One region of the Enterococcus sp. AZ163 genome, then DNA from elsewhere that is predicted to be linked to it. Evidence: predicted binding sites of a transcription regulator. Region 1 holds the regulator's gene; each other region holds the start of a gene.

Region 1 (5,062 bases):
ATATTGATGAACTGAAACAAAGCAAGATGAAAGATAATTTGATCAACGATAAAGATCAGGCCTTCTTGTCTAAAGAGCTTGCAACCATCATAACAGATGCTCCAGTAGCAATTTCGCTAGAAGACCTGGCTTATTTTGGCAAGGATTTAGACAAGCTGGTAACTTTTTACAAAGATATGGACTTCAAACAATTTTTAAGTAAATTGAATATTGAAGAGGAACCGATCGAATTGGAAGATATCATGTATCAAGTTGTCAATGAGTATGATGCTTCCATGTTCTCTCCAGATGCTGGCTTATATGTAGAAATGCTTGAGGATAATTATCATACTGCAGATATTGTTGGTGTAGCTTGGGGAACTAAGAAACAAGTATATGTGACAGACGATTTAGCTATTTTTGACAATTCTGATTTTAAATTATGGTTAGAAGAATCAAATAGCAAGAAGGTTTATGATGCCAAACGTACCTATGTAGCGTTAAATCGTTACATCGGTAAAACCGAAGGCATAAACTTTGATGTATTGTTAGCAGCATATCTTTTAGATACGAACGATAATAGCAATGATATCGCTGGGGTAGCACAGCATTATGGCTATACGGAAATTCAACCAGATGAACAGGTTTACGGAAAAGGTGCTAAAAAGGGTTTGCCAGAAGATGAAGAAGTTTTCTACAATCATTTGGCACGTAAAATCAAAGCAATCAACTATTTAAGTGACCATCTTGGAGAAGAACTTGAAGAAAAGAAACAGGATGAGCTGTTCTATAAGATGGAATTACCGCTGTCGCGTATTTTAGCTGAAATGGAAATTATTGGTATCAAGGTCGATGCTCAACGCCTGCAAAGTATGCGCGGAGAGTTTTCTAAACGTCTTCAGGAAATTGAGCAAAGGATTCATGAAGAAGCAGGCGAAGAATTTAATATCAATTCACCAAAACAGTTAGGCGTTATCCTATTTGAGAAGATGCACCTTCCTGTGATTAAGAAGACGAAAACGGGTTATTCAACTGCGGTAGATGTTTTAGAGCAATTAAGAGAACAAGCTCCTATAGTAAATGATATTTTGAATTACCGACAAATTGCTAAGATCCAATCAACCTATGTTGAGGGTCTTTTGAAGGTTATTCAATCAGATAACAAAGTGCATACGCGTTATTTGCAAACTTTAACACAAACTGGTCGCTTAAGTTCAGTGGATCCCAATTTACAAAATATTCCTATCCGTTTGGAAGAGGGCCGGAAAATTCGAGAAGCTTTTGTTCCCAGTGAGAAAAACTGGTTAATTTATTCTTCTGACTATTCTCAAATTGAATTACGGGTGTTGGCTCATATTTCTGGAGATAAGCATTTGATTGAGGCTTTTAAGGAAGGCATGGACATCCATGCTAGTACTGCAATGCGAATTTTTGGTGTAGAAAAAGATCAAGTGACCCCAAATATGCGTCGGGATGCTAAGGCAGTCAATTTTGGTATTGTGTATGGGATTTCTGATTATGGATTGTCTCAAAATTTAGGAATATCTCGGAAAGCAGCTCAGGAGTATATTGACACTTATTTCGAAAACTATCCAGACGTAAAACGGTATATGGAAGAAAGTGTTCGAGAAGCAAAGGATCTTGGATATTCTGCTACCTTGTACAATCGTCGTCGATATCTGCCAGATATTAATTCGCGTAATTTCAATGTTCGATCATTTGCTGAACGAACAGCTATTAATACCCCTATTCAAGGAAGCGCAGCAGATATATTAAAATTAGCTATGATTGAATTGGATAAACGATTAAAAGAGGAAAAACTACAAGCGAACATGCTGTTACAAGTACATGATGAATTAGTTTTTGAAGTACCTGAAGCAGAGTTAGAAACATTAGATAAGCTAGTTAAGGAAGTAATGGAAAATACTGTACAGCTGGATGTTCCATTAGTTACTGATAGCAGTTGGGGAAAAACTTGGTATGAAGCAAAATAACTAGAAGCTGGAATTTTTCCAGCTTTTCCCTTAGGAGTGAAAAAAGTGCCAGAACTACCAGAAGTTGAAACAGTCCGCCGTGGATTAGTTTCTTTAGTTATAGGAAAAACTATTCGCAGGGTCGATGTTCTTTGGCCCAAAATCATTGAATCCCCAGAAGTTGATCAGTTTCGAAATGAGCTGGTAGGAGAGACTATTGAAGATGTTGGCCGTAGAGGTAAATATTTAATTTTTCATTTTACTCATTATGATATGGTATCTCATCTAAGAATGGAAGGGAAATACGAATTTTTCCCTGAAGCTACAACGTTAGATAAGCATAGTCACATACGTTTCGTTTTTACTGATGATTCTGAATTAATTTACAATGATGTGCGTAAATTTGGTCGAATGAGTTTAATGAAAAAAAATACTGGTTTGCAATATAAAGGAATTCAACAGTTAGGCCCTGAGCCTACGAATGAAACATTTGATTTAGCAGAGTTTGAGACTCGCTTAAATAAGGCGCATACGATGATTAAGCCCTTGTTGTTGAACCAAAAAATTGTTGCGGGTCTTGGGAACATTTATGTAGATGAAGTATTGTGGTTGTCAAAAATACATCCAGAGCAGCCAGCCAATACGTTAACAACTAAAGAAGTTGAAATTTTACATCAAGCGATTATTGCTGTCATTAATAAGGCAAAAGAAGCAGGTGGGACAACTATCAGAACCTATCTAAATGCTTTAGGGGAAGCCGGACATTTTCAGCAGGAGCTTAATGTATATGGACAAACTGGAAAACCTTGCCCGCGTTGTGGGACGCTCATAGCTAAAATGAAAGTTGCTCAACGTGGAACCCATTATTGTCCACATTGCCAACAACTGAAGAGGTGAAAAAAATGAGTTATGTGTTAGGGATTACTGGTGGTATCGCTAGTGGAAAATCGACAGTAGTTAATGTATTTCGCTCAGCTGGATTTCCTATTGTAGACGGGGATGTAGTGGCTCGTGAAGTTGTCGAGCCAGGTACTCCCGGTCTTTTTGCACTTGTTGAAGCTTTTGGTGAAATGATCATTACACCTAAAGGAACATTAAATCGAAGAAAATTAGGCAATCTTATTTTTAGGGATGAAGAAGAACGTAAAAAACTTAACCGAACACTTGAACCTTTTATTCGTAATGAAATTGATCGGCAGATAGAAGTTGCCAGAAAAAGTAATTCGTTAGTAATTGCTGATATCCCTTTACTTTATGAAGGACATTATGAAAACAAAATGGATGCTATTGCTGTTGTTTATATCGATCATGCTACTCAATTGAGACGTTTGATAGTTAGAAATCAATTATCAGAAATGGAAGCAATGAACCGAATTAACAGCCAAATGCCTCTAAATAAAAAAAAGCAGCTGGCAGATGTTATTTTTGATAATAGCGGAACTTTAGAGGAAACAGCTGACCAAGTGATAAAATGGTTAAAAAAACAAGCCTTTATTGAATAAAGATTCGAAAAATGGCATAACAAAGCTTTTTTTAGCCATTAGGATATGATAAACTCGTGTTACAATAAAATACTATCATCTGAGAGGTGAAAAAATGCGTTGCCCAAGATGTAATCATAATAACTCAAGAGTCATTGATAGTCGTCAAACCGATGATGGACGTGCCATCCGAAGACGCAGAGAATGTGAAAATTGCGGTTTCCGTTTTACAACTTTTGAACGGATTGAAGCTGCACCGCTTTTAGTTGTTAAGCGTAATGGCGATCGGGAAGAATTTAATCGCGACAAGATTCTGCGCGGGCTAATTCGTTCGGCCGAAAAACGTCCTGTTGCCATGGAGCAAATGGAACAGATTGTTGATCATGTAGAAAATCGTGTTCGCGGTTTAGGTGAAAATGAGATATCTACCAGTTTAATCGGTGAATATGTTATGGAAGATTTAATGAATGTTGATGAAATTGCATATATTCGTTTTGCCAGTGTTTATCGCCAATTTAAGGACATGTCGGTGTTCTTAAAAGAATTACAGGAAATCGTAGATAAAGCCAAATCTGCTGATGGAAAAGAACAGGATTTGTTTTAAACTTTGACAGGAACTGAGGCAATTATCGAACTGATTGTTACTGAATATTTTAGGGGGCTAGTTTGTGACATCTGAATTAAAGCCAACGACTATTTACTCCGTCTATGGCAGTCCTCTGCTGGATGAGAGCCGCCAGCAAGCACTATTATTTTTATACCAACCGATTATAGGTGCGGAAGCTCTGAGTCTGTATTTAAACCTATCTAGCGACATTACAGTCGAAGGAAAAAGCCCTGAGTTGATGCATGCTGATTTATTGGCCGCCATAGATAACGGGTTAGCTGCAATGTTGAAAGCCCGTGAAAAGCTGGAAGGTATCGGCTTGTTAAATACTTTTCAGAAAGAAGATAATGAATTGGGGATGACGCTATTTTATCAATTAATTCCTCCGTTAATGCCTATCGATTTTTTTCAGGACGCATTAATGTGTTATTTGTTAATGGAAAAAATTGGTGAACGCCGTTTTCAACGATTAGTTGAACGTTTCCGTCCAAAGGTAGTTCCAACAGAAGGATTAACCAACATTACAAAACGGTTTCGCGATAGTTATCGATTTGAAGAAACGAGGTTTGCTGCGAATACGGAACTATTTGATGATACCCATGATAAATTTATTCAACCAAAAGTAGCAGCTAGTACTTTTGACTGGACCTTCTTCAATCAGCAGCTAGAGAAGTTTAGTTTGACATTAGAGGAAGAAGATCAAAAAAAAATCGAAGCTTTACATCAAATGTACGGGATTGATGAAATGGAAATGCTGGATTTTGCTGTAAAATCCAGTGAACAAAATCAGATTCAGTTAACTTTTTTAAGAAATTTAATTGTAAAAAGCAAACAAATAAAATCCGTAGACGGTGAGACAGAAGTACAATTAGCTGATAATCGAAATTTATCAGGAGAATTTTCAAAGGCCGAACAGGAAATAATTCGTCAAAGTGAAAGGATACCACCAATCAAATATCTGCAGGCAATTAAAAAGCAAAAGGGTGGGTACGAAACTAATCAAGAAATTCGCTTGATTGAAG
Region 2 (5,062 bases), 690 kb from region 1:
TCCCTAAAAACAGGTTGGAATGGTGTCAGCATCACTGCGTCATTAGTATCTTTTAACTGAATATCTGCAAGCCGAAGACTCAGCTGTTGAAATTTCTGATAAGTTGATAAAGCAACTAGATCAATAACCTCTGGACGTTCCTCCACTCCTTCCCCAGTAACCATAAGCGGCTGGATACCGCCAACGGACTTAAACGTAAGTGTCTGCTGTTCAAAGGAGGGCATTTTTTCTTGAATTATAGGTGCTACTTGTTCAAAGCTTCCTCGATCCATCATCAAAGACACCGGCGCCACTTCGGTTACCCGATTCATCTGAATCGAAACAGTAGCCGCTGTTGCCCCTAGAAAGGTCAAAGCCAAGCCTAAGAAAATCGTGACTGTTCCCAAAAAGTTGCGCTCCCGGTACGAACGAAACAACCCTTCACTGCGAGAAAGCACCCGCAAATTGTGATAACTTTGGCTCGTCCTGCGAATATAGAACCAACGTAAGGTGTAATTGTAAAAAAGATATGTTCCTACCACACAAACAGCAAAAATGCCTAGCATGGTGTTGAGGTTCGCTCGCAGAAAACCGAATTGCTGAATGAACAAATTAACTACCTTTATATAGAAAACGGCAGCCGTCCATCCCGAAATTAAAAATAGTGCACCTAAAATGGCAAGCACTTTTTGCCCCACGTTCAGGTGAGAAATTCTACGTCGCGGCTTCTCCTCTTTTCGAAAAGACGATAGCCGGTAGCCTGATACCAGCCATAGAGTCTGCAGTGAAACCAAACCTAAAATAATTAATAGCACAAGACCCGTAGTACCTACTGCGTTGGCAGAAAAGAAAAATTTCACCTGTACTGACAAATCCATTGCTTTCAAAAGGACCATGCTGAACAATCGTGAAAATAGAATCCCAAGTAGAATCCCGCTGATAAATGACAGCAAGCCAATAAACAAGAATTCAAAAATAAACAGCAGACAGATTTGGTAGTATTTCAACCCGTATAAATGAAAAACCGCTACATCCTTTCGCCGATTTTCAATCAGAAAACGACTGGCACTCAGCATGAAAAAAATTAGAATTAACACAATCAGCAGACTGCCTAATGCCAGCATTGTTACAATATTATTTCCTGTAGCTGCTCCTCGCTGCGACAGCTGTTCATTATTCATAGTCGTAAAGGAATAATACACCATCACAGCAAACACCATACTGAAGAAAAACAACAAGTACCCTCTAGCCTGCTTTTTAAAACTCTTCCAGGCCAATTTGATCAGCATTGGTCTTCCCTCCTCCACCGATGGTTGCCTGCATATCGATTACTTTTTCAAAGAAGGCTTGTCTTGAGGAACGGCGAACAATCTCAGAAAAGAATTTGCCGTCCTTAATGAACAACACCCGGTTGCAATAGCTGGCAGTATACGGATCATGGGTTACCATCAGGATCGTCGTATCCTCATGCAGGTTAATCTCTGCTAAATAATGGAGAAAGTCCGCTGATGATTTCGAATCCAGCGATCCGGTGGGTTCATCCGCAAAAAGAATCTTCGGCTGGGTAATTAAAGCTCTCGCAGCAGCAGTCCGTTGTCTTTGTCCCACTGAAATTTCTTCCGGATAGCGATCCAAAATGCCTGTAATATCTAGTATGCTGGCATAATGCTTCAAACGTTGCTGCATCTGTTCATAGGTCATTTTGCTTACCGTTAAGGGTAGCAGAATGTTGTCTTCCACACTTAGACTGTCGATCAAATTAAACTCTTGGAAAATAAAGCCTAAATTCTCTCGTCGAAAATCAGTCAGCTGGCTGTCCCGCATCTGAGTAATGTTCTGGCCATCGATACGGACAGTTCCCATAGTGGGTAGTAATATAGTAGATAAAATATTCATCAATGTCGTCTTGCCGGCTCCGCTGGGTCCCATGATCCCAACGAACTCTCCTTCTTCAATTGAGAAGTTCAAATCGTTTAGCACACTGACTTTATTGCTGCGATTTCCGTAGCTTTTACTCAGATGTTGAACGTCAATCATTTTCTTCATATTATTTTGCACTCCGACAAAGCGCGTCAGCTCGTGCTTCCCACTTCCTTTAAAGAAATATTTGTGTGATTCCTCATAAATTCTAATGTTTTCTTAGTTAGTTTTATGGTATCATATCTAAGGCGAAATAAGGTGACGAACGTCTAGTGATCGTCTGACAAATTTGTCATGTGAAGGATTTTTTTTTGCGTTATTTTTCACAAAAGCAAAGACAATTAAATATGATGACCCGTAGTTTTCATTGAACTTTTCAATCACAAAGCACACTATATATAGTGTGCTTTTTCGTTTTTTAACCAAAATACCCACTATATATCGTTGCATCTTAGCGCAAAATGCTATATGATTAACTAGTCGAATTTAAGAAGAAACGGAGTGGTTGATATGATGGAAATCCGAACCAATGACACTGCAATCAACGATTTTCAACCTACTCTCAAAAGTATGAGAGTCATCAAACGAGACGGTCGTCACGTGGCCTTCGATGATAAAAAAATCTATGATGCATTGATTAAGGCAGAAACAAAAATTCACGGAACAATTGATCCTATGGCACATGAACGTATCCAGTCAATTGTCGAACGGGTAGATGCTGAGCTTGCTCAACGATTTACAGATAATGTAAAAATCTACGAAATCCAAAACATTGTGGAGCACATTTTATTAGAAGGTAATGAGTATGAATTAGCTGAGGAATACATACATTATCGTACCCAACGAGATTTTTCTCGCAGTAAAGCAACAGATATCAACTTCACAATTGGTAAATTAATCAATAAGGATCAATCAGTCGTTAACGAAAATGCTAACAAGGACAGCGATGTCTTCAATACTCAGCGTGACTTAACTGCCGGAATCGTTGGTAAGTCTATCGGCTTGAAGATGTTACCACCACACGTAGCGAATGCACACCAAAAAGGTGACATTCATTATCATGATTTAGATTACCATCCATACACGCCAATGACCAACTGCTGTTTGATTGACTTCAAGGGCATGTTGAATAACGGATTCAAGATTGGAAATGCCGATGTTGAAAGTCCAAAATCTATCCAAACAGCCACTGCTCAAATTTCACAAATTATTGCAAACGTGGCTTCCAGCCAATACGGTGGTTGCTCGGCTGATCGAGTGGATGAGCTATTAGCACCATTTGCTCGCTTAAACTACGAAAAACACATGAAGGATGCCGAAGAATGGATCGACAATCCTGAACGCCGTGAAGAATTTGCTAAGCAAAAGACTCGTAAAGATATTTATGATGCAATGCAAAGCTTGGAGTATGAAATCAACACCTTATTTACTTCCAATGGGCAAACACCTTTTACTTCCTTAGGCTTTGGTTTGGGAACTGACTGGTTTGAACGGGAAATCCAAAAAGCGATCCTGCAAATCCGGATCAACGGCTTAGGCATTGAAAAGCGGACAGCGATTTTCCCTAAATTAATCTTCACTCTACGTCGTGGTGTGAACTTGGACGCAGCTGATCCGAACTATGATGTGAAGCAATTGGCACTGGAATGTGCAACGAAGCGTATGTATCCAGATATCTTGAACTATGATCGATTAGTTGAGTTGACTGGCAGCTTTAAAGTACCAATGGGCTGTCGTTCTTTCTTGCAGGGTTGGAAGGATGAAAACGGAGAAGAGATTAACGTTGGCCGTATGAACTTAGGTGTAGTTACCTTAAACCTGCCACGGATTGCTATGGAATCAGCAGGCGATCGCAACAAGTTCTGGAGCTTACTAGAAGAACGTCTGCAAATAGCTAAAGACGCCTTAGTATTTCGCGTTGACCGCTGTAAAGAAGCGACCCCAGCGAATGCACCGATTCTTTATCAATATGGCGCCTTCGGTAAACGGCTGAAACGTACAGATTCAGTGGACGAATTGTTCAAAAACAAACGGGCAACTGTTTCTCTAGGTTATATCGGTTTGTATGAAGTTGCAGCTTCTTTCTTTGGCGGCGACTGGGAAGGCAATCCTGAAGCAAAAGAATTCACATTGGCTATCTTAAAAGACTTGAAGCAGCATACAGATGCTTGGGGCAACGAATACGGCTACCACTTCAGCGTATACTCTACACCAAGTGAAAGCTTGACTGACCGCTTCTGTCATTTAGACTTAGAACGTTTCGGTATTGTTGAAAACATCACCGACAAGGAATACTATACGAATAGTTTCCATTATGATGTTCGCAAAAATCCAACGCCTTTTGAAAAGCTGGACTTTGAAAAGGATTATCCAAAATACTGCTCAGGCGGCTTCATTCACTATTGTGAATACCCTGTTCTGCAACAAAATCCAACTGCTTTGGAAGCCGTTTGGGATTACGGCTATGACCGAATTGGTTACCTGGGTACCAACACACCAATCGATCACTGCTACGAATGCGGCTTTGAAGGAGACTTTAAGCCAACCAAACGCGGCTTTGAATGTCCACAATGCGGCAACCATGATCCAAAATCATGTGATGTGGTAAAACGTACTTGTGGTTACCTAGGCAACCCACAACAACGCCCTATGGTTCACGGACGTCATAAAGAAATCTCATCACGTGTTAAACATATGAAATAGAAACGATTGATCAGTCAAACAATCAAACGTTGAAGGAAACCAAACAGGGATAGAACTTCTATCCCTGTTTCTTTAAAGAAATCAGGTGAAATTATGCGTAATCCACAACCTAAAGAATGGCTAGCGAATGAATTAAGCCAACAGTATATTGCCGATTACAAAGCCTTTAATTTTGTAGACGGTGAAGGGGTGCGCAACAGTTTGTATGTTAGCGGCTGTCCCTTTGCTTGCGAAGGCTGCTTTAATGTTGCTGCGCAAAACTTCCATTACGGCAAACCATACACAATGGAATTGGAAGATCAGATCATCAAAGATACCGCCCACAACTACGTTCAAGGAATTACTCTTCTAGGGGGCGAACCCTTCTTGAACACTCAGGTATGCTTGCAGCTGATTGATCGCATCCAGGCTGAGTTTGGCGACACAAAGGATATTTGGTCTTGGAGCGGTTATACCTTTG
Region 3 (5,062 bases), 1.2 Mb from region 1:
CAGTGTTTGAAACTTTGCTAGTAATTACAGCTTTGTTTGTCACAGTGGAATTTTTTATCAGACGCAATTACGCCATTGCTCAATTCTTTACTACACCTATGTCATTAATGCTTTCCATGCTAGTACGGCAGCAGTATTTATACTCATTGATTCAATATCGTTTTTTAGGAATTGTACTGGGCAGCCTGCTGGGATTTGGTGCAGCTTGGATCATGACCACTGGGCTCAAATTTTATAATCAAAAGTTCGATCTCCACGAAAACTTCGACAAAGAAACCGAGTAGCTGCCTACTCGGTTTTTGCTTTTCCAGCATCTTTATTTGTAGAAAACAAACTAAGAACATGGTCATTATTAAAGTAAAAATTTTTAATGATCCCCCAAGAGAAATAGACTCCGGGCTTATCTAAAATATAAACATTCGCTTACTGGTTAATCATCTAGATAATTGTCCTTTAGTATACTATTCTTTGCTAACTAACATGTCCTCTTCATCAATAAACTGTCCGGGTGATGAATCGGCAAAGTAATCTTCTACTTTCGGAATGAGTAAAATTGTTCTATCTTTTTCTTCAACACGTAATCACAGTAATTACAAACAACCCTCGTTTTTTTTACTCAAGTTGGTTTGTTACCGTATTCTCCGCCACAAAACCACGATCAGCCAGACTGAAAGTCCTAAGCTAATAAACAGCGAAATAATCCAGCCAATCTCTGAATGTTCAAAAGGCAGCGGCATATTCATACCAAAGAAGCCGGTCACAATTGTTGGAATAGTCAAGAGCAGTGACCAAATTGTCAAAATCTTCATGGTATCATTCAGATTATTGTTCAACAAATTATTGTAGGTACCTGAAAGCTGGTCCAGGATTTCACTCGCTAATTTAGTCATTTCAACTGCTTGTCTGGCTTCGATCAGCGCATCATCCAGCTCCTCTTTTTCCTTATCGGTAAAGTTCGGGAATAATCCTTGGGCTTTGATTTGCTCCAACAAAACTACATTCTGTTTCGTAGCTGTGACCAAATAAACCAGCCCAATCTCCAAATCGGAAAGCTCCAACAAATTCTTATTGGTCGTCTTTTCTCGTAATTTGGTGTTCAAAAGAACTCGCTGACTGTTTACTTCTTCAATGTTTGGGAAATAATAATCAGATATTAGAAAGAGCGTATGGAAAAGCAAGCTAGCTGTGCTTTGCTTGGGATCACGATTTAATACGTTTTCCATTAAGTCCACCACATAGTTAGTTTTCTCCGAAATAAAAGAAAATATATGATGATCCTTCATAATGAAGGCCATTGGACTTGTCTCATAATGATTGTTAGTCTTTTCCAGGTGAGCCACATTGTAAATAACCAATAATGTATGGTCAAGAGGATCATACTCTACCCGGGCCCGCTCGTTCTTATCCAGAGAATAAGTCAGCATTTCATCGCTAATCTGATAGGTCTCTCTCAATTGTTCTATTTCTTTTGTGTCCTTGGAATCGATCGTGATCCAAGTACACAAGCCTTGATTAAATGTACGGCGCGTTTCCATGCGTTCTCCTCCTCATCTTTTCTATTATATCGGTTCACCAAAGAGTTTGCACAAAAAAATGCCCAAAAGAAGCGGTACTGACCCGCTTCTTTTAGACAGTTGCTTTTACTATTTTAGATAACCGAAATATTTTGTACTTCAGAAATTTTTTCATCGATCATTTGTAGAACAATATCACGAGCATCAGCCTCTTCAACAAAATTCAGCTTATCACCATCAATTTGGATTTTAGGACTTTCGTTATAATCCTCATACCATTGGTCATAGCGATGATTCAGTTCTTTATAATAATCATAAAGTGTTGGATCAAAGCTTAGTTGTTCATAATCCCGACCACGCTTTTCAATCCGATCCAGCATGGTTTCAAAAGAAACTCGAATGTGTACCAATAAATCAGGATGTTTCTTGTGAGCCGCATAAGGCAGCTCTTCCATCATATTGGCCAATAACTCATCATAGACCTTCACTTCCGTATCAGTTGCTCGACCAAGGTCAGCATTTAAATGGAAAAGCAAGGAATCCTCATAGATAGAACGATCTAATACGTTATTATCATCCTGCATCGCTCGCTTGATACTGTCGAACCGCTTATTCAAAAAATAAATTTGCAATAAAAAGGCATATTGTTCTGGATTCGCATAAAATAATGGCAATACCTTGTTGTCTTCAATTGATTCATAAAAAGCTTGGCTGCCTAGATGTTCTGACAACATCGCAGTCAAACTGGATTTTCCTGCTCCAATAGTACCGGCTAATACAATCACGCTCATTTACCTCCAACTCGTTTCATACAAAATATGGTGTTTTTTCTTCAACTTTAATAATATACCCCCAATATCTGGTGTCGTCAATAAAAAAAGCTTTGAAACATATTAGAATTTGCCTGTCAAGGAATGTTTAAAAAAAAGTTCAGTTTATAAAAGTTTTTAACGGATTCATTTACTTGTTTGTTTTCTCTGAGTAAAATAGAAGAGATTGAATACAGAGCTGAATATTCTGTATCGGGTATAAAAAGGAGTTTTTTGAATGAAAAACATCGGTTTAGGACACGCCAGTGGAAAGATCATTTTAATGGGAGAACATGCGGTAGTATACGGGGAACCCGCAATTGCTTTTCCTTTTTCTGGTACCGGCATTACGACTACCGTCCAATTTCATCAAGGAAATGAATCATGGATTGAATCCAGTTTTTATCACGGTCCTTTAGCAAAGGCACCCCATTCAATGCGAAATGTGACTGTTTTGTTGTGGCAGCTGGTTCGTCAATTTGCCATTCAGAAACCATTTTATGTAACCATTGAGAGTACCGTTCCAGCCGAACGTGGAATGGGGTCCAGCGCAGCAGTTGCTGTCTCTATTACCCGAGCATTCTTTGACTGGCTAGGGCTGCCAACTGATCAAGAAAATATATTGTTATTTGTTAATCAGGCCGAAAAAATAGCGCATGGGAACCCTAGTGGGATTGATGCAGCAACGATTAGCGGTACGGAACCGCTGCTTTATCAAAAAGGCTTAGATTTCCAACCTTTCCAGTTAAATATGGACGCCTTCTTAGTGGTGGCAGATACTGGACACAAAGGACAAACACGCAAAGCAGTAAAGGACGTCGCTCATTTAATGGAGGTTGACCGTTTAGTAACCGGCAGCCGAATTCGACAGCTGGGTCAACTGACCAAGCAAGCACAGCAAGCCATTTTGTCTAATCAGCCCGAGTTGTTAGGGGCTTATATGACGAGAGCACAGGAACATTTACAAGCATTGGGAACTAGTAATTATGCCTTGAACCACTTAATTCAAACTGCCTTAGCCAATCAAGCGTTGGGTGCGAAATTGACTGGCGGCGGTCGTGGTGGATGCATGATTGCTTTAACAAAAAACGAAGAAAGCGGACGTCGATTGCAACAGATTCTAATGAGTGCTGGCGCACGCGATACGTGGATTGAAGGGTTAGGGGTATATGCACATGTATAAAGGTCACGCGCGAGCTTACACAAACATCGCGTTGATTAAATATTGGGGAAAAGCGGATCAGCAGCTGATTTTACCCATGAACAATAGCTTGTCATTGACACTGGATGCTTTCTACACAGAGACATCGGTTACCTTTTCCTCAACATTTTCTGAGGATCAGTTTTATTTAGATAATAACTTACAAGACAGAGAAACTACAGTTAAAGTGAGTCGTTTTTTGGATCTAATTAGAGAGAAAGCGCAAAGTCAGCTATTTGCCAAGGTGGACAGCCAGAATTTTGTCCCAACAGCAGCTGGTCTGGCTTCTTCAGCGAGCGGTTTAGCAGCTTTAGCCGGCGCTGCCAGCGCTGCGCTAGGATTACCTTTAGAGGAAAAAGAGCTGTCACGCTTAGCTCGTCGCGGTTCAGGTTCCGCCTGCCGAAGTATTTATGGCGGCTTTGCGGAGTGGGAAAAAGGAGATTCAGATGACAGCTCGTATGCTGTACCAATTCCATCAAACGGCTTTGAAGAAGAGCTAAGCATGATCTTTGTGGTAGTAAATGATCAGCAAAAAGATGTCTCCAGTCGTGATGGCATGCAACGAACTGTTGAAACCTCTGCGTTTTACGATGGTTGGTTGGCTACCGTTCCTCAAGATTTAGCCAAAGCACGAACAGCCATTGCCAACAAAGATTTCCAATCACTGGGCGAAGTTACTGAGGCTAGTGCTCTGAAGATGCATGGTACCACCTTAGCAGCCATACCTCCATTTACCTACTGGTCGGCTGAAAGTATGCGGGCGATGGCCCTTGTTCGTCAATTACGGAATGAAGGTTTAGCTTGCTACTTTACACTTGATGCTGGACCTAATGTAAAGATTCTTGTTCAGAAAAAAAATGAATCTACTGTGTTAAGCAAGCTGCAAGAACATTTTTCAGCAGACCAATTGATCGCTGCTCATGCTGGGCCAGGGATCAAAATAATGACGAAGGAAGTAGAAGCATGATTGAAGTTTCAGCTCCTGGTAAATTATATATTGCTGGTGAATATGCCGTAGTCGAAGCTGGTCATCCAGCTATTATTGTTGCAATTGACCAATTCATTAATGTCTCTATTGATGCTGCTAAAAGAATTGGCAGTATTCAATCCGCTCAATACAGTGATCTGCCTATTCGGTGGACCCGACGAAACAATGAGTTAGTGTTAGATATTCGGGACAATCCCTTTCACTATATCTTAGCAGCCATTCATTTTACCGAACGCTATGCTCAAGAAAAAGGGAAAGAACTGGCTTTCTTTGATTTAAAAGTGACCAGTGAATTAGACAATTCCAATGGCCGCAAATACGGTTTAGGCTCTAGTGGAGCCGTAACCGTAGCCACAGTTAAAGCGTTAAACATCTTTTATGATCTGCAGCTTTCTCAGTTGGAGCTGTTCAAGCTGGCTACCTTGGCTCATTTAAATGTACAAGGCAACGGCTCCTGCGGTGATATTGCAGCCAGCTGTTATGGTGGCTGGTTGGCTTTTTCAACCTTTGACCATGATTGGCTGCTGGAAAAACTAGAACATGAAGCCTT
Region 4 (5,062 bases), 550 kb from region 1:
CTAAGGATAAAGTTTTTACCCGGATTTTTTCGTCTGCATTTTCTTTTTTTGCAGACAAGAAAACTTCAATATCTGGATGGAAAACATCCAAGTAAACAACACCGGCACCTTGACGTTGACCTAGCTGATTAGAGTACGAAAAGCTGTCTTCAAACAATTTCATTACAGGAACGACGCCGCTGGCAGCCCCATCATAGCCCTTAATTGGCGCGCCCGCTTCACGCAGGTTCGACAGGTTGATTCCAACGCCGCCGCCGATTCGAGACAATTGCAACGCTGAATTGATTGAACGTCCAATGCTGTTCATGTCGTCAGTCACTTGGATTAGGAAACAAGATACGAGCTCCCCACGTCTTTTGCGGCCAGCATTCAAAAAGGAGGGTGTAGCTGGTTGGTAACGCTGATGAATCATTTCATCAGCTAAACGTAGAGCCAATTCTTCATCACCATTGGCAAAGTAAAGGGCGTTGTAAGCTACCCGGTCTTCATAGCTCTCTAAATATTCAGTTCCTTCATTGTTTTTCAACGCGTATTGTGAGTAAAACTTGTAAGCCGCCATGAATGATTTGAAGGTGAAGTTTTGTTCATCTAAAAAGGTAAATAACCGATCAATAAATTCTGGGGAATAGTTCGCAATGAATGCTTCTTCTAAATAGTCATGCTCTACCAAATAAGCAATTTTTTCCTGGACAGTCGCGAACTTACGGGTATTTGGCTCTGCGTTTTCTTTAAAGAATGCTTCTAGAGCGTCTTTATCTTTATTCAAAGGGATTTGTCCATTAACTGGACGATTGATTTCATTGTTTAGTTTAAAGTAGCTTACGTCTCCTAAGTCTTTTAGGCTCATATCGTCACATCTTTCCTTATTCATAGTTTTGGACTAATTCTTCAATTGAAAAATTAGTCCACAGATCATAATGCTATTATAAAGAAGAAACTTTGCAATCCTTCGACTGCAAAGCTTCAGGTTAAGCTAATGCTTTTAATTGATCAGGTCTAAAACCGATAATCGCAGATTGGCCACCGAAAATTACTGGGACACTTTGGAATCCTTGGTTCTTCAAGAAATCTAGTGCTTCAGGCTCGTTGTCGATATTCACTTCTTCAAAGGGAATACTATTATCTGATAAATAACGTTTTGTCATTTTGCATTGCATGCAGTTGTCTTTTGAATATACTTTAACCATAAAAAGGCCTCCTTTTTCTTTACATTACCTAGTATAAAAGATATAGGAGAAAAGTCAATTACAAGATACTACATCTTGTGCTGCAAGAAAGTGCATACACAATAGTTTGTGTTTTTTGGAAAACTGTGAAAACTCACCATTACACAGATTTTAGCGTCTTTAAAGAAAGAACAATGTTAGTCAACGTTTTTTTTAGCAAATAAAAAAATTTAGAATAACTTTTTTAACAGGATTAAAACTATAAAACCAGTGATTTGTCAACTGAAATGCTCAAGATTTTATTGACTTCTAATGACAATAAATGTATTCTAAATGAGAAAGATTATCATTATTAATGAGAGTGAAAAGCAGGTGGAGGAGCCATGACTACATTAGCAGAAACGCCATTAAATCAAGTGGTGCAAATTGAATCCATTCAATTGGATAGTGAATTGAAGCGTCGTATGCAGGATTTAGGGATGACAGTTGGAACGAAGGTAGCTGTAGTGAATCATTCCGGCGACAATAGCATTGTTTTATTACATAATACCCGGGTAGCTTTGGATAAGTCTTTGTTAATGAGTATACTCGTGAAAGAAGTAACAGAAGATCAACAGGCGTGGTCTTCACTGGATCAGTTGGCTGTGGGAGAAGAAGGCCAAATTGTCAATGTTCATGGCAGTGGTGCGGTGAAACGCCGTTTAATGGATATGGGCCTGACTAAAGGAACCAACGTAATGGTTGTGAAGCTGGCTCCTTTAGGTGATCCGATGGAAATTCGGGTTCGTGGATATGAATTAAGCTTGAGAAAAAGTGAATCAGAGATGGTTGTTGTGGCCAAGGAGGCGGAATAAATGGCAGAATTGCATATTGCTTTGGCAGGAAACCCCAATAGTGGGAAAACCAGTACCTTTAATGTACTGACCGGAACCAATCAATTTGTCGGGAATTGGCCAGGTGTAACAGTTGAGCGTAAAGAAGGAAAATACAAAAAACAGCATGACGTAATTATTGATGATCTACCCGGCATTTATTCATTGTCCCCCTATTCTCCAGAAGAAGTGGTAGCTAGGGATTATTTATTGTCAGATATTCCTGATGTCATTTTGAATATTATCGATGGTACGAATTTGGAACGGAACCTCTATTTGACAACGCAATTAATTGAAACAGGAATCCCTGTGGTAGCAGCAGTCAACATGATGGACTTGATCAAAAAAGACGGGAAACAAATTAACTTAGAAAAATTGTCTTATGCATTAGGTGTGCCCGTTATTGGTATCAGTGCTTTGAAAAATTGGGGCGTTGATAAGGCTGTCGAACAAGCGATAGAGCTTGCGAAAAAAGGAACGCCTGAAGAAATCAGCTATCCTCATTATGACAAGCGAATTGAAGCTGCTCTTAGTGAAATTACAGCAGTTTTAGGCAACACTGTGTTAGAAAAATATAGTCGCTGGTACAGTGTAAAGTTGTTTGAACGCGACATGCGGGCGCAGGAGCAGTTGACATTAAGCAGTATTCAGCAAAAAGAGATCGAAGAAACCATCAAAATTACTGAGAAAATTTTGGGTGATGATGCGGAAACGATCATTATTAATGAGCGTTATGAATTCATCACCAATTTGCGCACCCTATGTATTGTTGATCATGATGAATTCAAATTATCTGTTTCTGATAAAATAGATCGTGTTGTTACCAATCGGTTTTTGGCTTTACCTATTTTTGCTCTTGTCATGTGGCTCGTTTACTATATTTCAATTCGGACAATTGGGGTAATGGGTACTGACTGGGTAAACGATGTTCTTTTTGGTGAGGCAGTGCCTAATTTTGTAGGGAATGCCTTGGCTTCATTGAATGTGGCAGATTGGATGCAGAGCTTGATTTTGGATGGAATTATTGCTGGTGTTGGAGCAGTTTTAGGGTTCTTACCACAATTAATGGTTCTATTCTTCTGTTTAGCCTTATTAGAAGATTGCGGCTATATGGCTCGGATTGCGTTTGTGATGGACCGGATTTTTCGTAAATTTGGATTGTCAGGGAAATCATTTATTCCTATGCTGATTGCGACTGGCTGTGGAGTCCCTGGGGTAATGGCCAGCCGAACCATCGAAAACGAAAAAGATCGCCGTATGACAGCGATGTTAACGACCTTTATGCCTTGTTCCGCTAAGTTACCGATTATTGCATTGGTAGCAGGAGCGTTTTTCCCTAACAGTAGTTGGGTTGCTCCATCCGCTTACTTTATTGGAATGGGCGCAATTGTCCTTTCAGGAATTGCTTTGAAGAAAACCAAATTGTTTGCTGGGGATCCAGCACCGTTTATTATGGAGCTTCCGCTGTATCATGTACCTAGAATTGGTAATACCTTACGATATACGTATGACCATAGTAAAGCCTTTGTAAAACGCGCTGGAACAATTATTTTTGTTTCCAGTATCATTATCTGGTTTATTTCCAGCTACAACTTCTCACTGCAATCAGTGAATGAAAATGACAGTATGTTAGCCTTCTTAGGTGGTTTGATTGCACCAATCTTTGCACCTTTAGGCTGGGGCGACTGGCGTGGTGCAGTAGCGGCTATTACTGGTTTAGTTGCGAAGGAAAATGTTATTGGAACCTTTGGTATTTTGTATCGTCATGCAGAAGTAGCTGAAGATGGTGTGGAAATCTGGCAGGCATTAAGAGCAGCTTATACACCTGTTGCCGGATATTCCTTCTTAGTATTCAACCTGCTCTGTGCACCATGTTTTGCAGCGATAGGCGCGATTCATCGGGAGATGGGCGATACGAAGTGGACCTTCAGAGCAATTGGTTATCAGTGCGGCTTGGCTTATGTAGTCAGCTTTATCATTTATCAAATCGGACATGTCGCTTTTGAAAGTGGCACTATTGGCTTGGGAATGGTTTTGGCTGTTGCCTTAATTGCAGTAATGGTATACTTCTTAGTAAGAAGACCAGCGAAACGTACGCCGTCAGTTACGATTGAACATATCAAAGAGGTGAAAGAATGGCAACCATAGTTTTATCTGTTTTGATCTTTGGCAGTGCCGGTGTGATTGTGTACCGAAAAATAAAAAACGGCAGCTCCTGCGAGGAATGCAACTGCAGCTGCCCAGTAAAACATGAACAAGAAAAATAAAAAGTAGAGCCGCAGAAGAAAAAATTCTTCTGTGGCTTTTTGGTGAATTACTATTGAATTACTATATAATAGTAGAAAAAGCGGGAAGGAGAAAGCCAATGCTTGATAAAAAACGAGTGAGATTTTTCAAAGGCTTCTTATTCCTTCTGATGGTTTTAGCCATTTTCATACTGCCGCAAAATACATCTATTTTTGTTAATGGAATGCTGTTTGTAGTGTATATGCTGCTGTTGGCGATCTTAAATTATCATGCTGAAGAAAACTCTGGTATCTTTAAAAAGCGCCGCGATAACTTGATTTTTGAATTGCTGCTGGTATTCCTCTTGCTGCTAGCTTCTTGGCGGGTTTACTGATCAATCTGCAAATAGATCAACACTTCATTTTTAGCAGGGTCAGTCGTAGTAGGATCGGTCAGGTACATTTCAATTGCGGGGCCAATGACCTGATAGTGCTCTTTTTCGATCCACTGGCTTAATTGCATATAGGCTTGGGTTAACCCTTGATAAAAGCCTGCATAGTACATTCTTGCTGCAGAAACGGGAGTAAGGGTTCGGGTGTCTTCCGTAGCCTCAGAAACCGGAACGGCAAATTCCATATCATAATTTTCGGGCGTGTATTCTGAACTGTGGTAAATAAACAGAGGTGCACCTTCTGGAGACAAGCCCTTCTGAGTTATCAGCTCAAAGACTTCATTTATGAGATCTCCGCTATCCCTAACATTCATCACTCGCCGAAGCGAGAAAATAGTTAATTCCGG

What was found. Region 1 encodes NrdR, which represses ribonucleotide reductase genes. Its sites were predicted from a motif close to ACACNATATATNGTGT; they were not measured.
Region 2: a site for NrdR is predicted at 2,289-2,304, ahead of nrdD (anaerobic ribonucleoside-triphosphate reductase). Genes of this name have one in related genera too.
Region 3: a site for NrdR is predicted at 2,324-2,339, ahead of IGI46_RS06755 (deoxynucleoside kinase). Genes of this name have one in related genera too.
Region 4: a site for NrdR is predicted at 1,253-1,268, ahead of nrdH (glutaredoxin-like protein NrdH). Genes of this name have one in related genera too.

What each region holds. Positions count from the first base shown of each region.
Region 1 covers NZ_JBIPAO010000001.1:2,559,962-2,565,023, forward strand. The annotation lists gene polA (DNA polymerase I) at 1-1,973, shown strand, start outside; gene mutM (DNA-formamidopyrimidine glycosylase) at 2,019-2,849, shown strand; gene coaE (dephospho-CoA kinase) at 2,855-3,454, shown strand; gene nrdR (transcriptional regulator NrdR) at 3,549-4,037, shown strand; gene IGI46_RS12205 (replication initiation and membrane attachment family protein) at 4,102-5,062, shown strand, end outside.
Region 2 covers NZ_JBIPAO010000001.1:1,873,740-1,878,801, reverse strand. The annotation lists gene IGI46_RS08875 (FtsX-like permease family protein) at 1-1,268, opposite strand, end outside; gene IGI46_RS08870 (ABC transporter ATP-binding protein) at 1,237-2,025, opposite strand; gene nrdD (anaerobic ribonucleoside-triphosphate reductase) at 2,410-4,602, shown strand; gene nrdG (anaerobic ribonucleoside-triphosphate reductase activating protein) at 4,696-5,062, shown strand, end outside.
Region 3 covers NZ_JBIPAO010000001.1:1,400,220-1,405,281, reverse strand. The annotation lists gene IGI46_RS06765 (FUSC family protein) at 1-284, shown strand, start outside; gene IGI46_RS06760 (magnesium transporter CorA family protein) at 630-1,535, opposite strand; gene IGI46_RS06755 (deoxynucleoside kinase) at 1,649-2,305, opposite strand; gene mvk (mevalonate kinase) at 2,562-3,506, shown strand; gene mvaD (diphosphomevalonate decarboxylase) at 3,499-4,491, shown strand; gene IGI46_RS06740 (phosphomevalonate kinase) at 4,488-5,062, shown strand, end outside.
Region 4 covers NZ_JBIPAO010000001.1:2,013,068-2,018,129, forward strand. The annotation lists gene nrdE (class 1b ribonucleoside-diphosphate reductase subunit alpha) at 1-847, opposite strand, end outside; gene nrdH (glutaredoxin-like protein NrdH) at 969-1,187, opposite strand; gene IGI46_RS09525 (FeoA family protein) at 1,550-2,020, shown strand; gene feoB (ferrous iron transport protein B) at 2,021-4,186, shown strand; gene IGI46_RS09535 (FeoB-associated Cys-rich membrane protein) at 4,174-4,305, shown strand; gene IGI46_RS09540 (hypothetical protein) at 4,404-4,658, shown strand; gene IGI46_RS09545 (MerR family transcriptional regulator) at 4,652-5,062, opposite strand, start outside.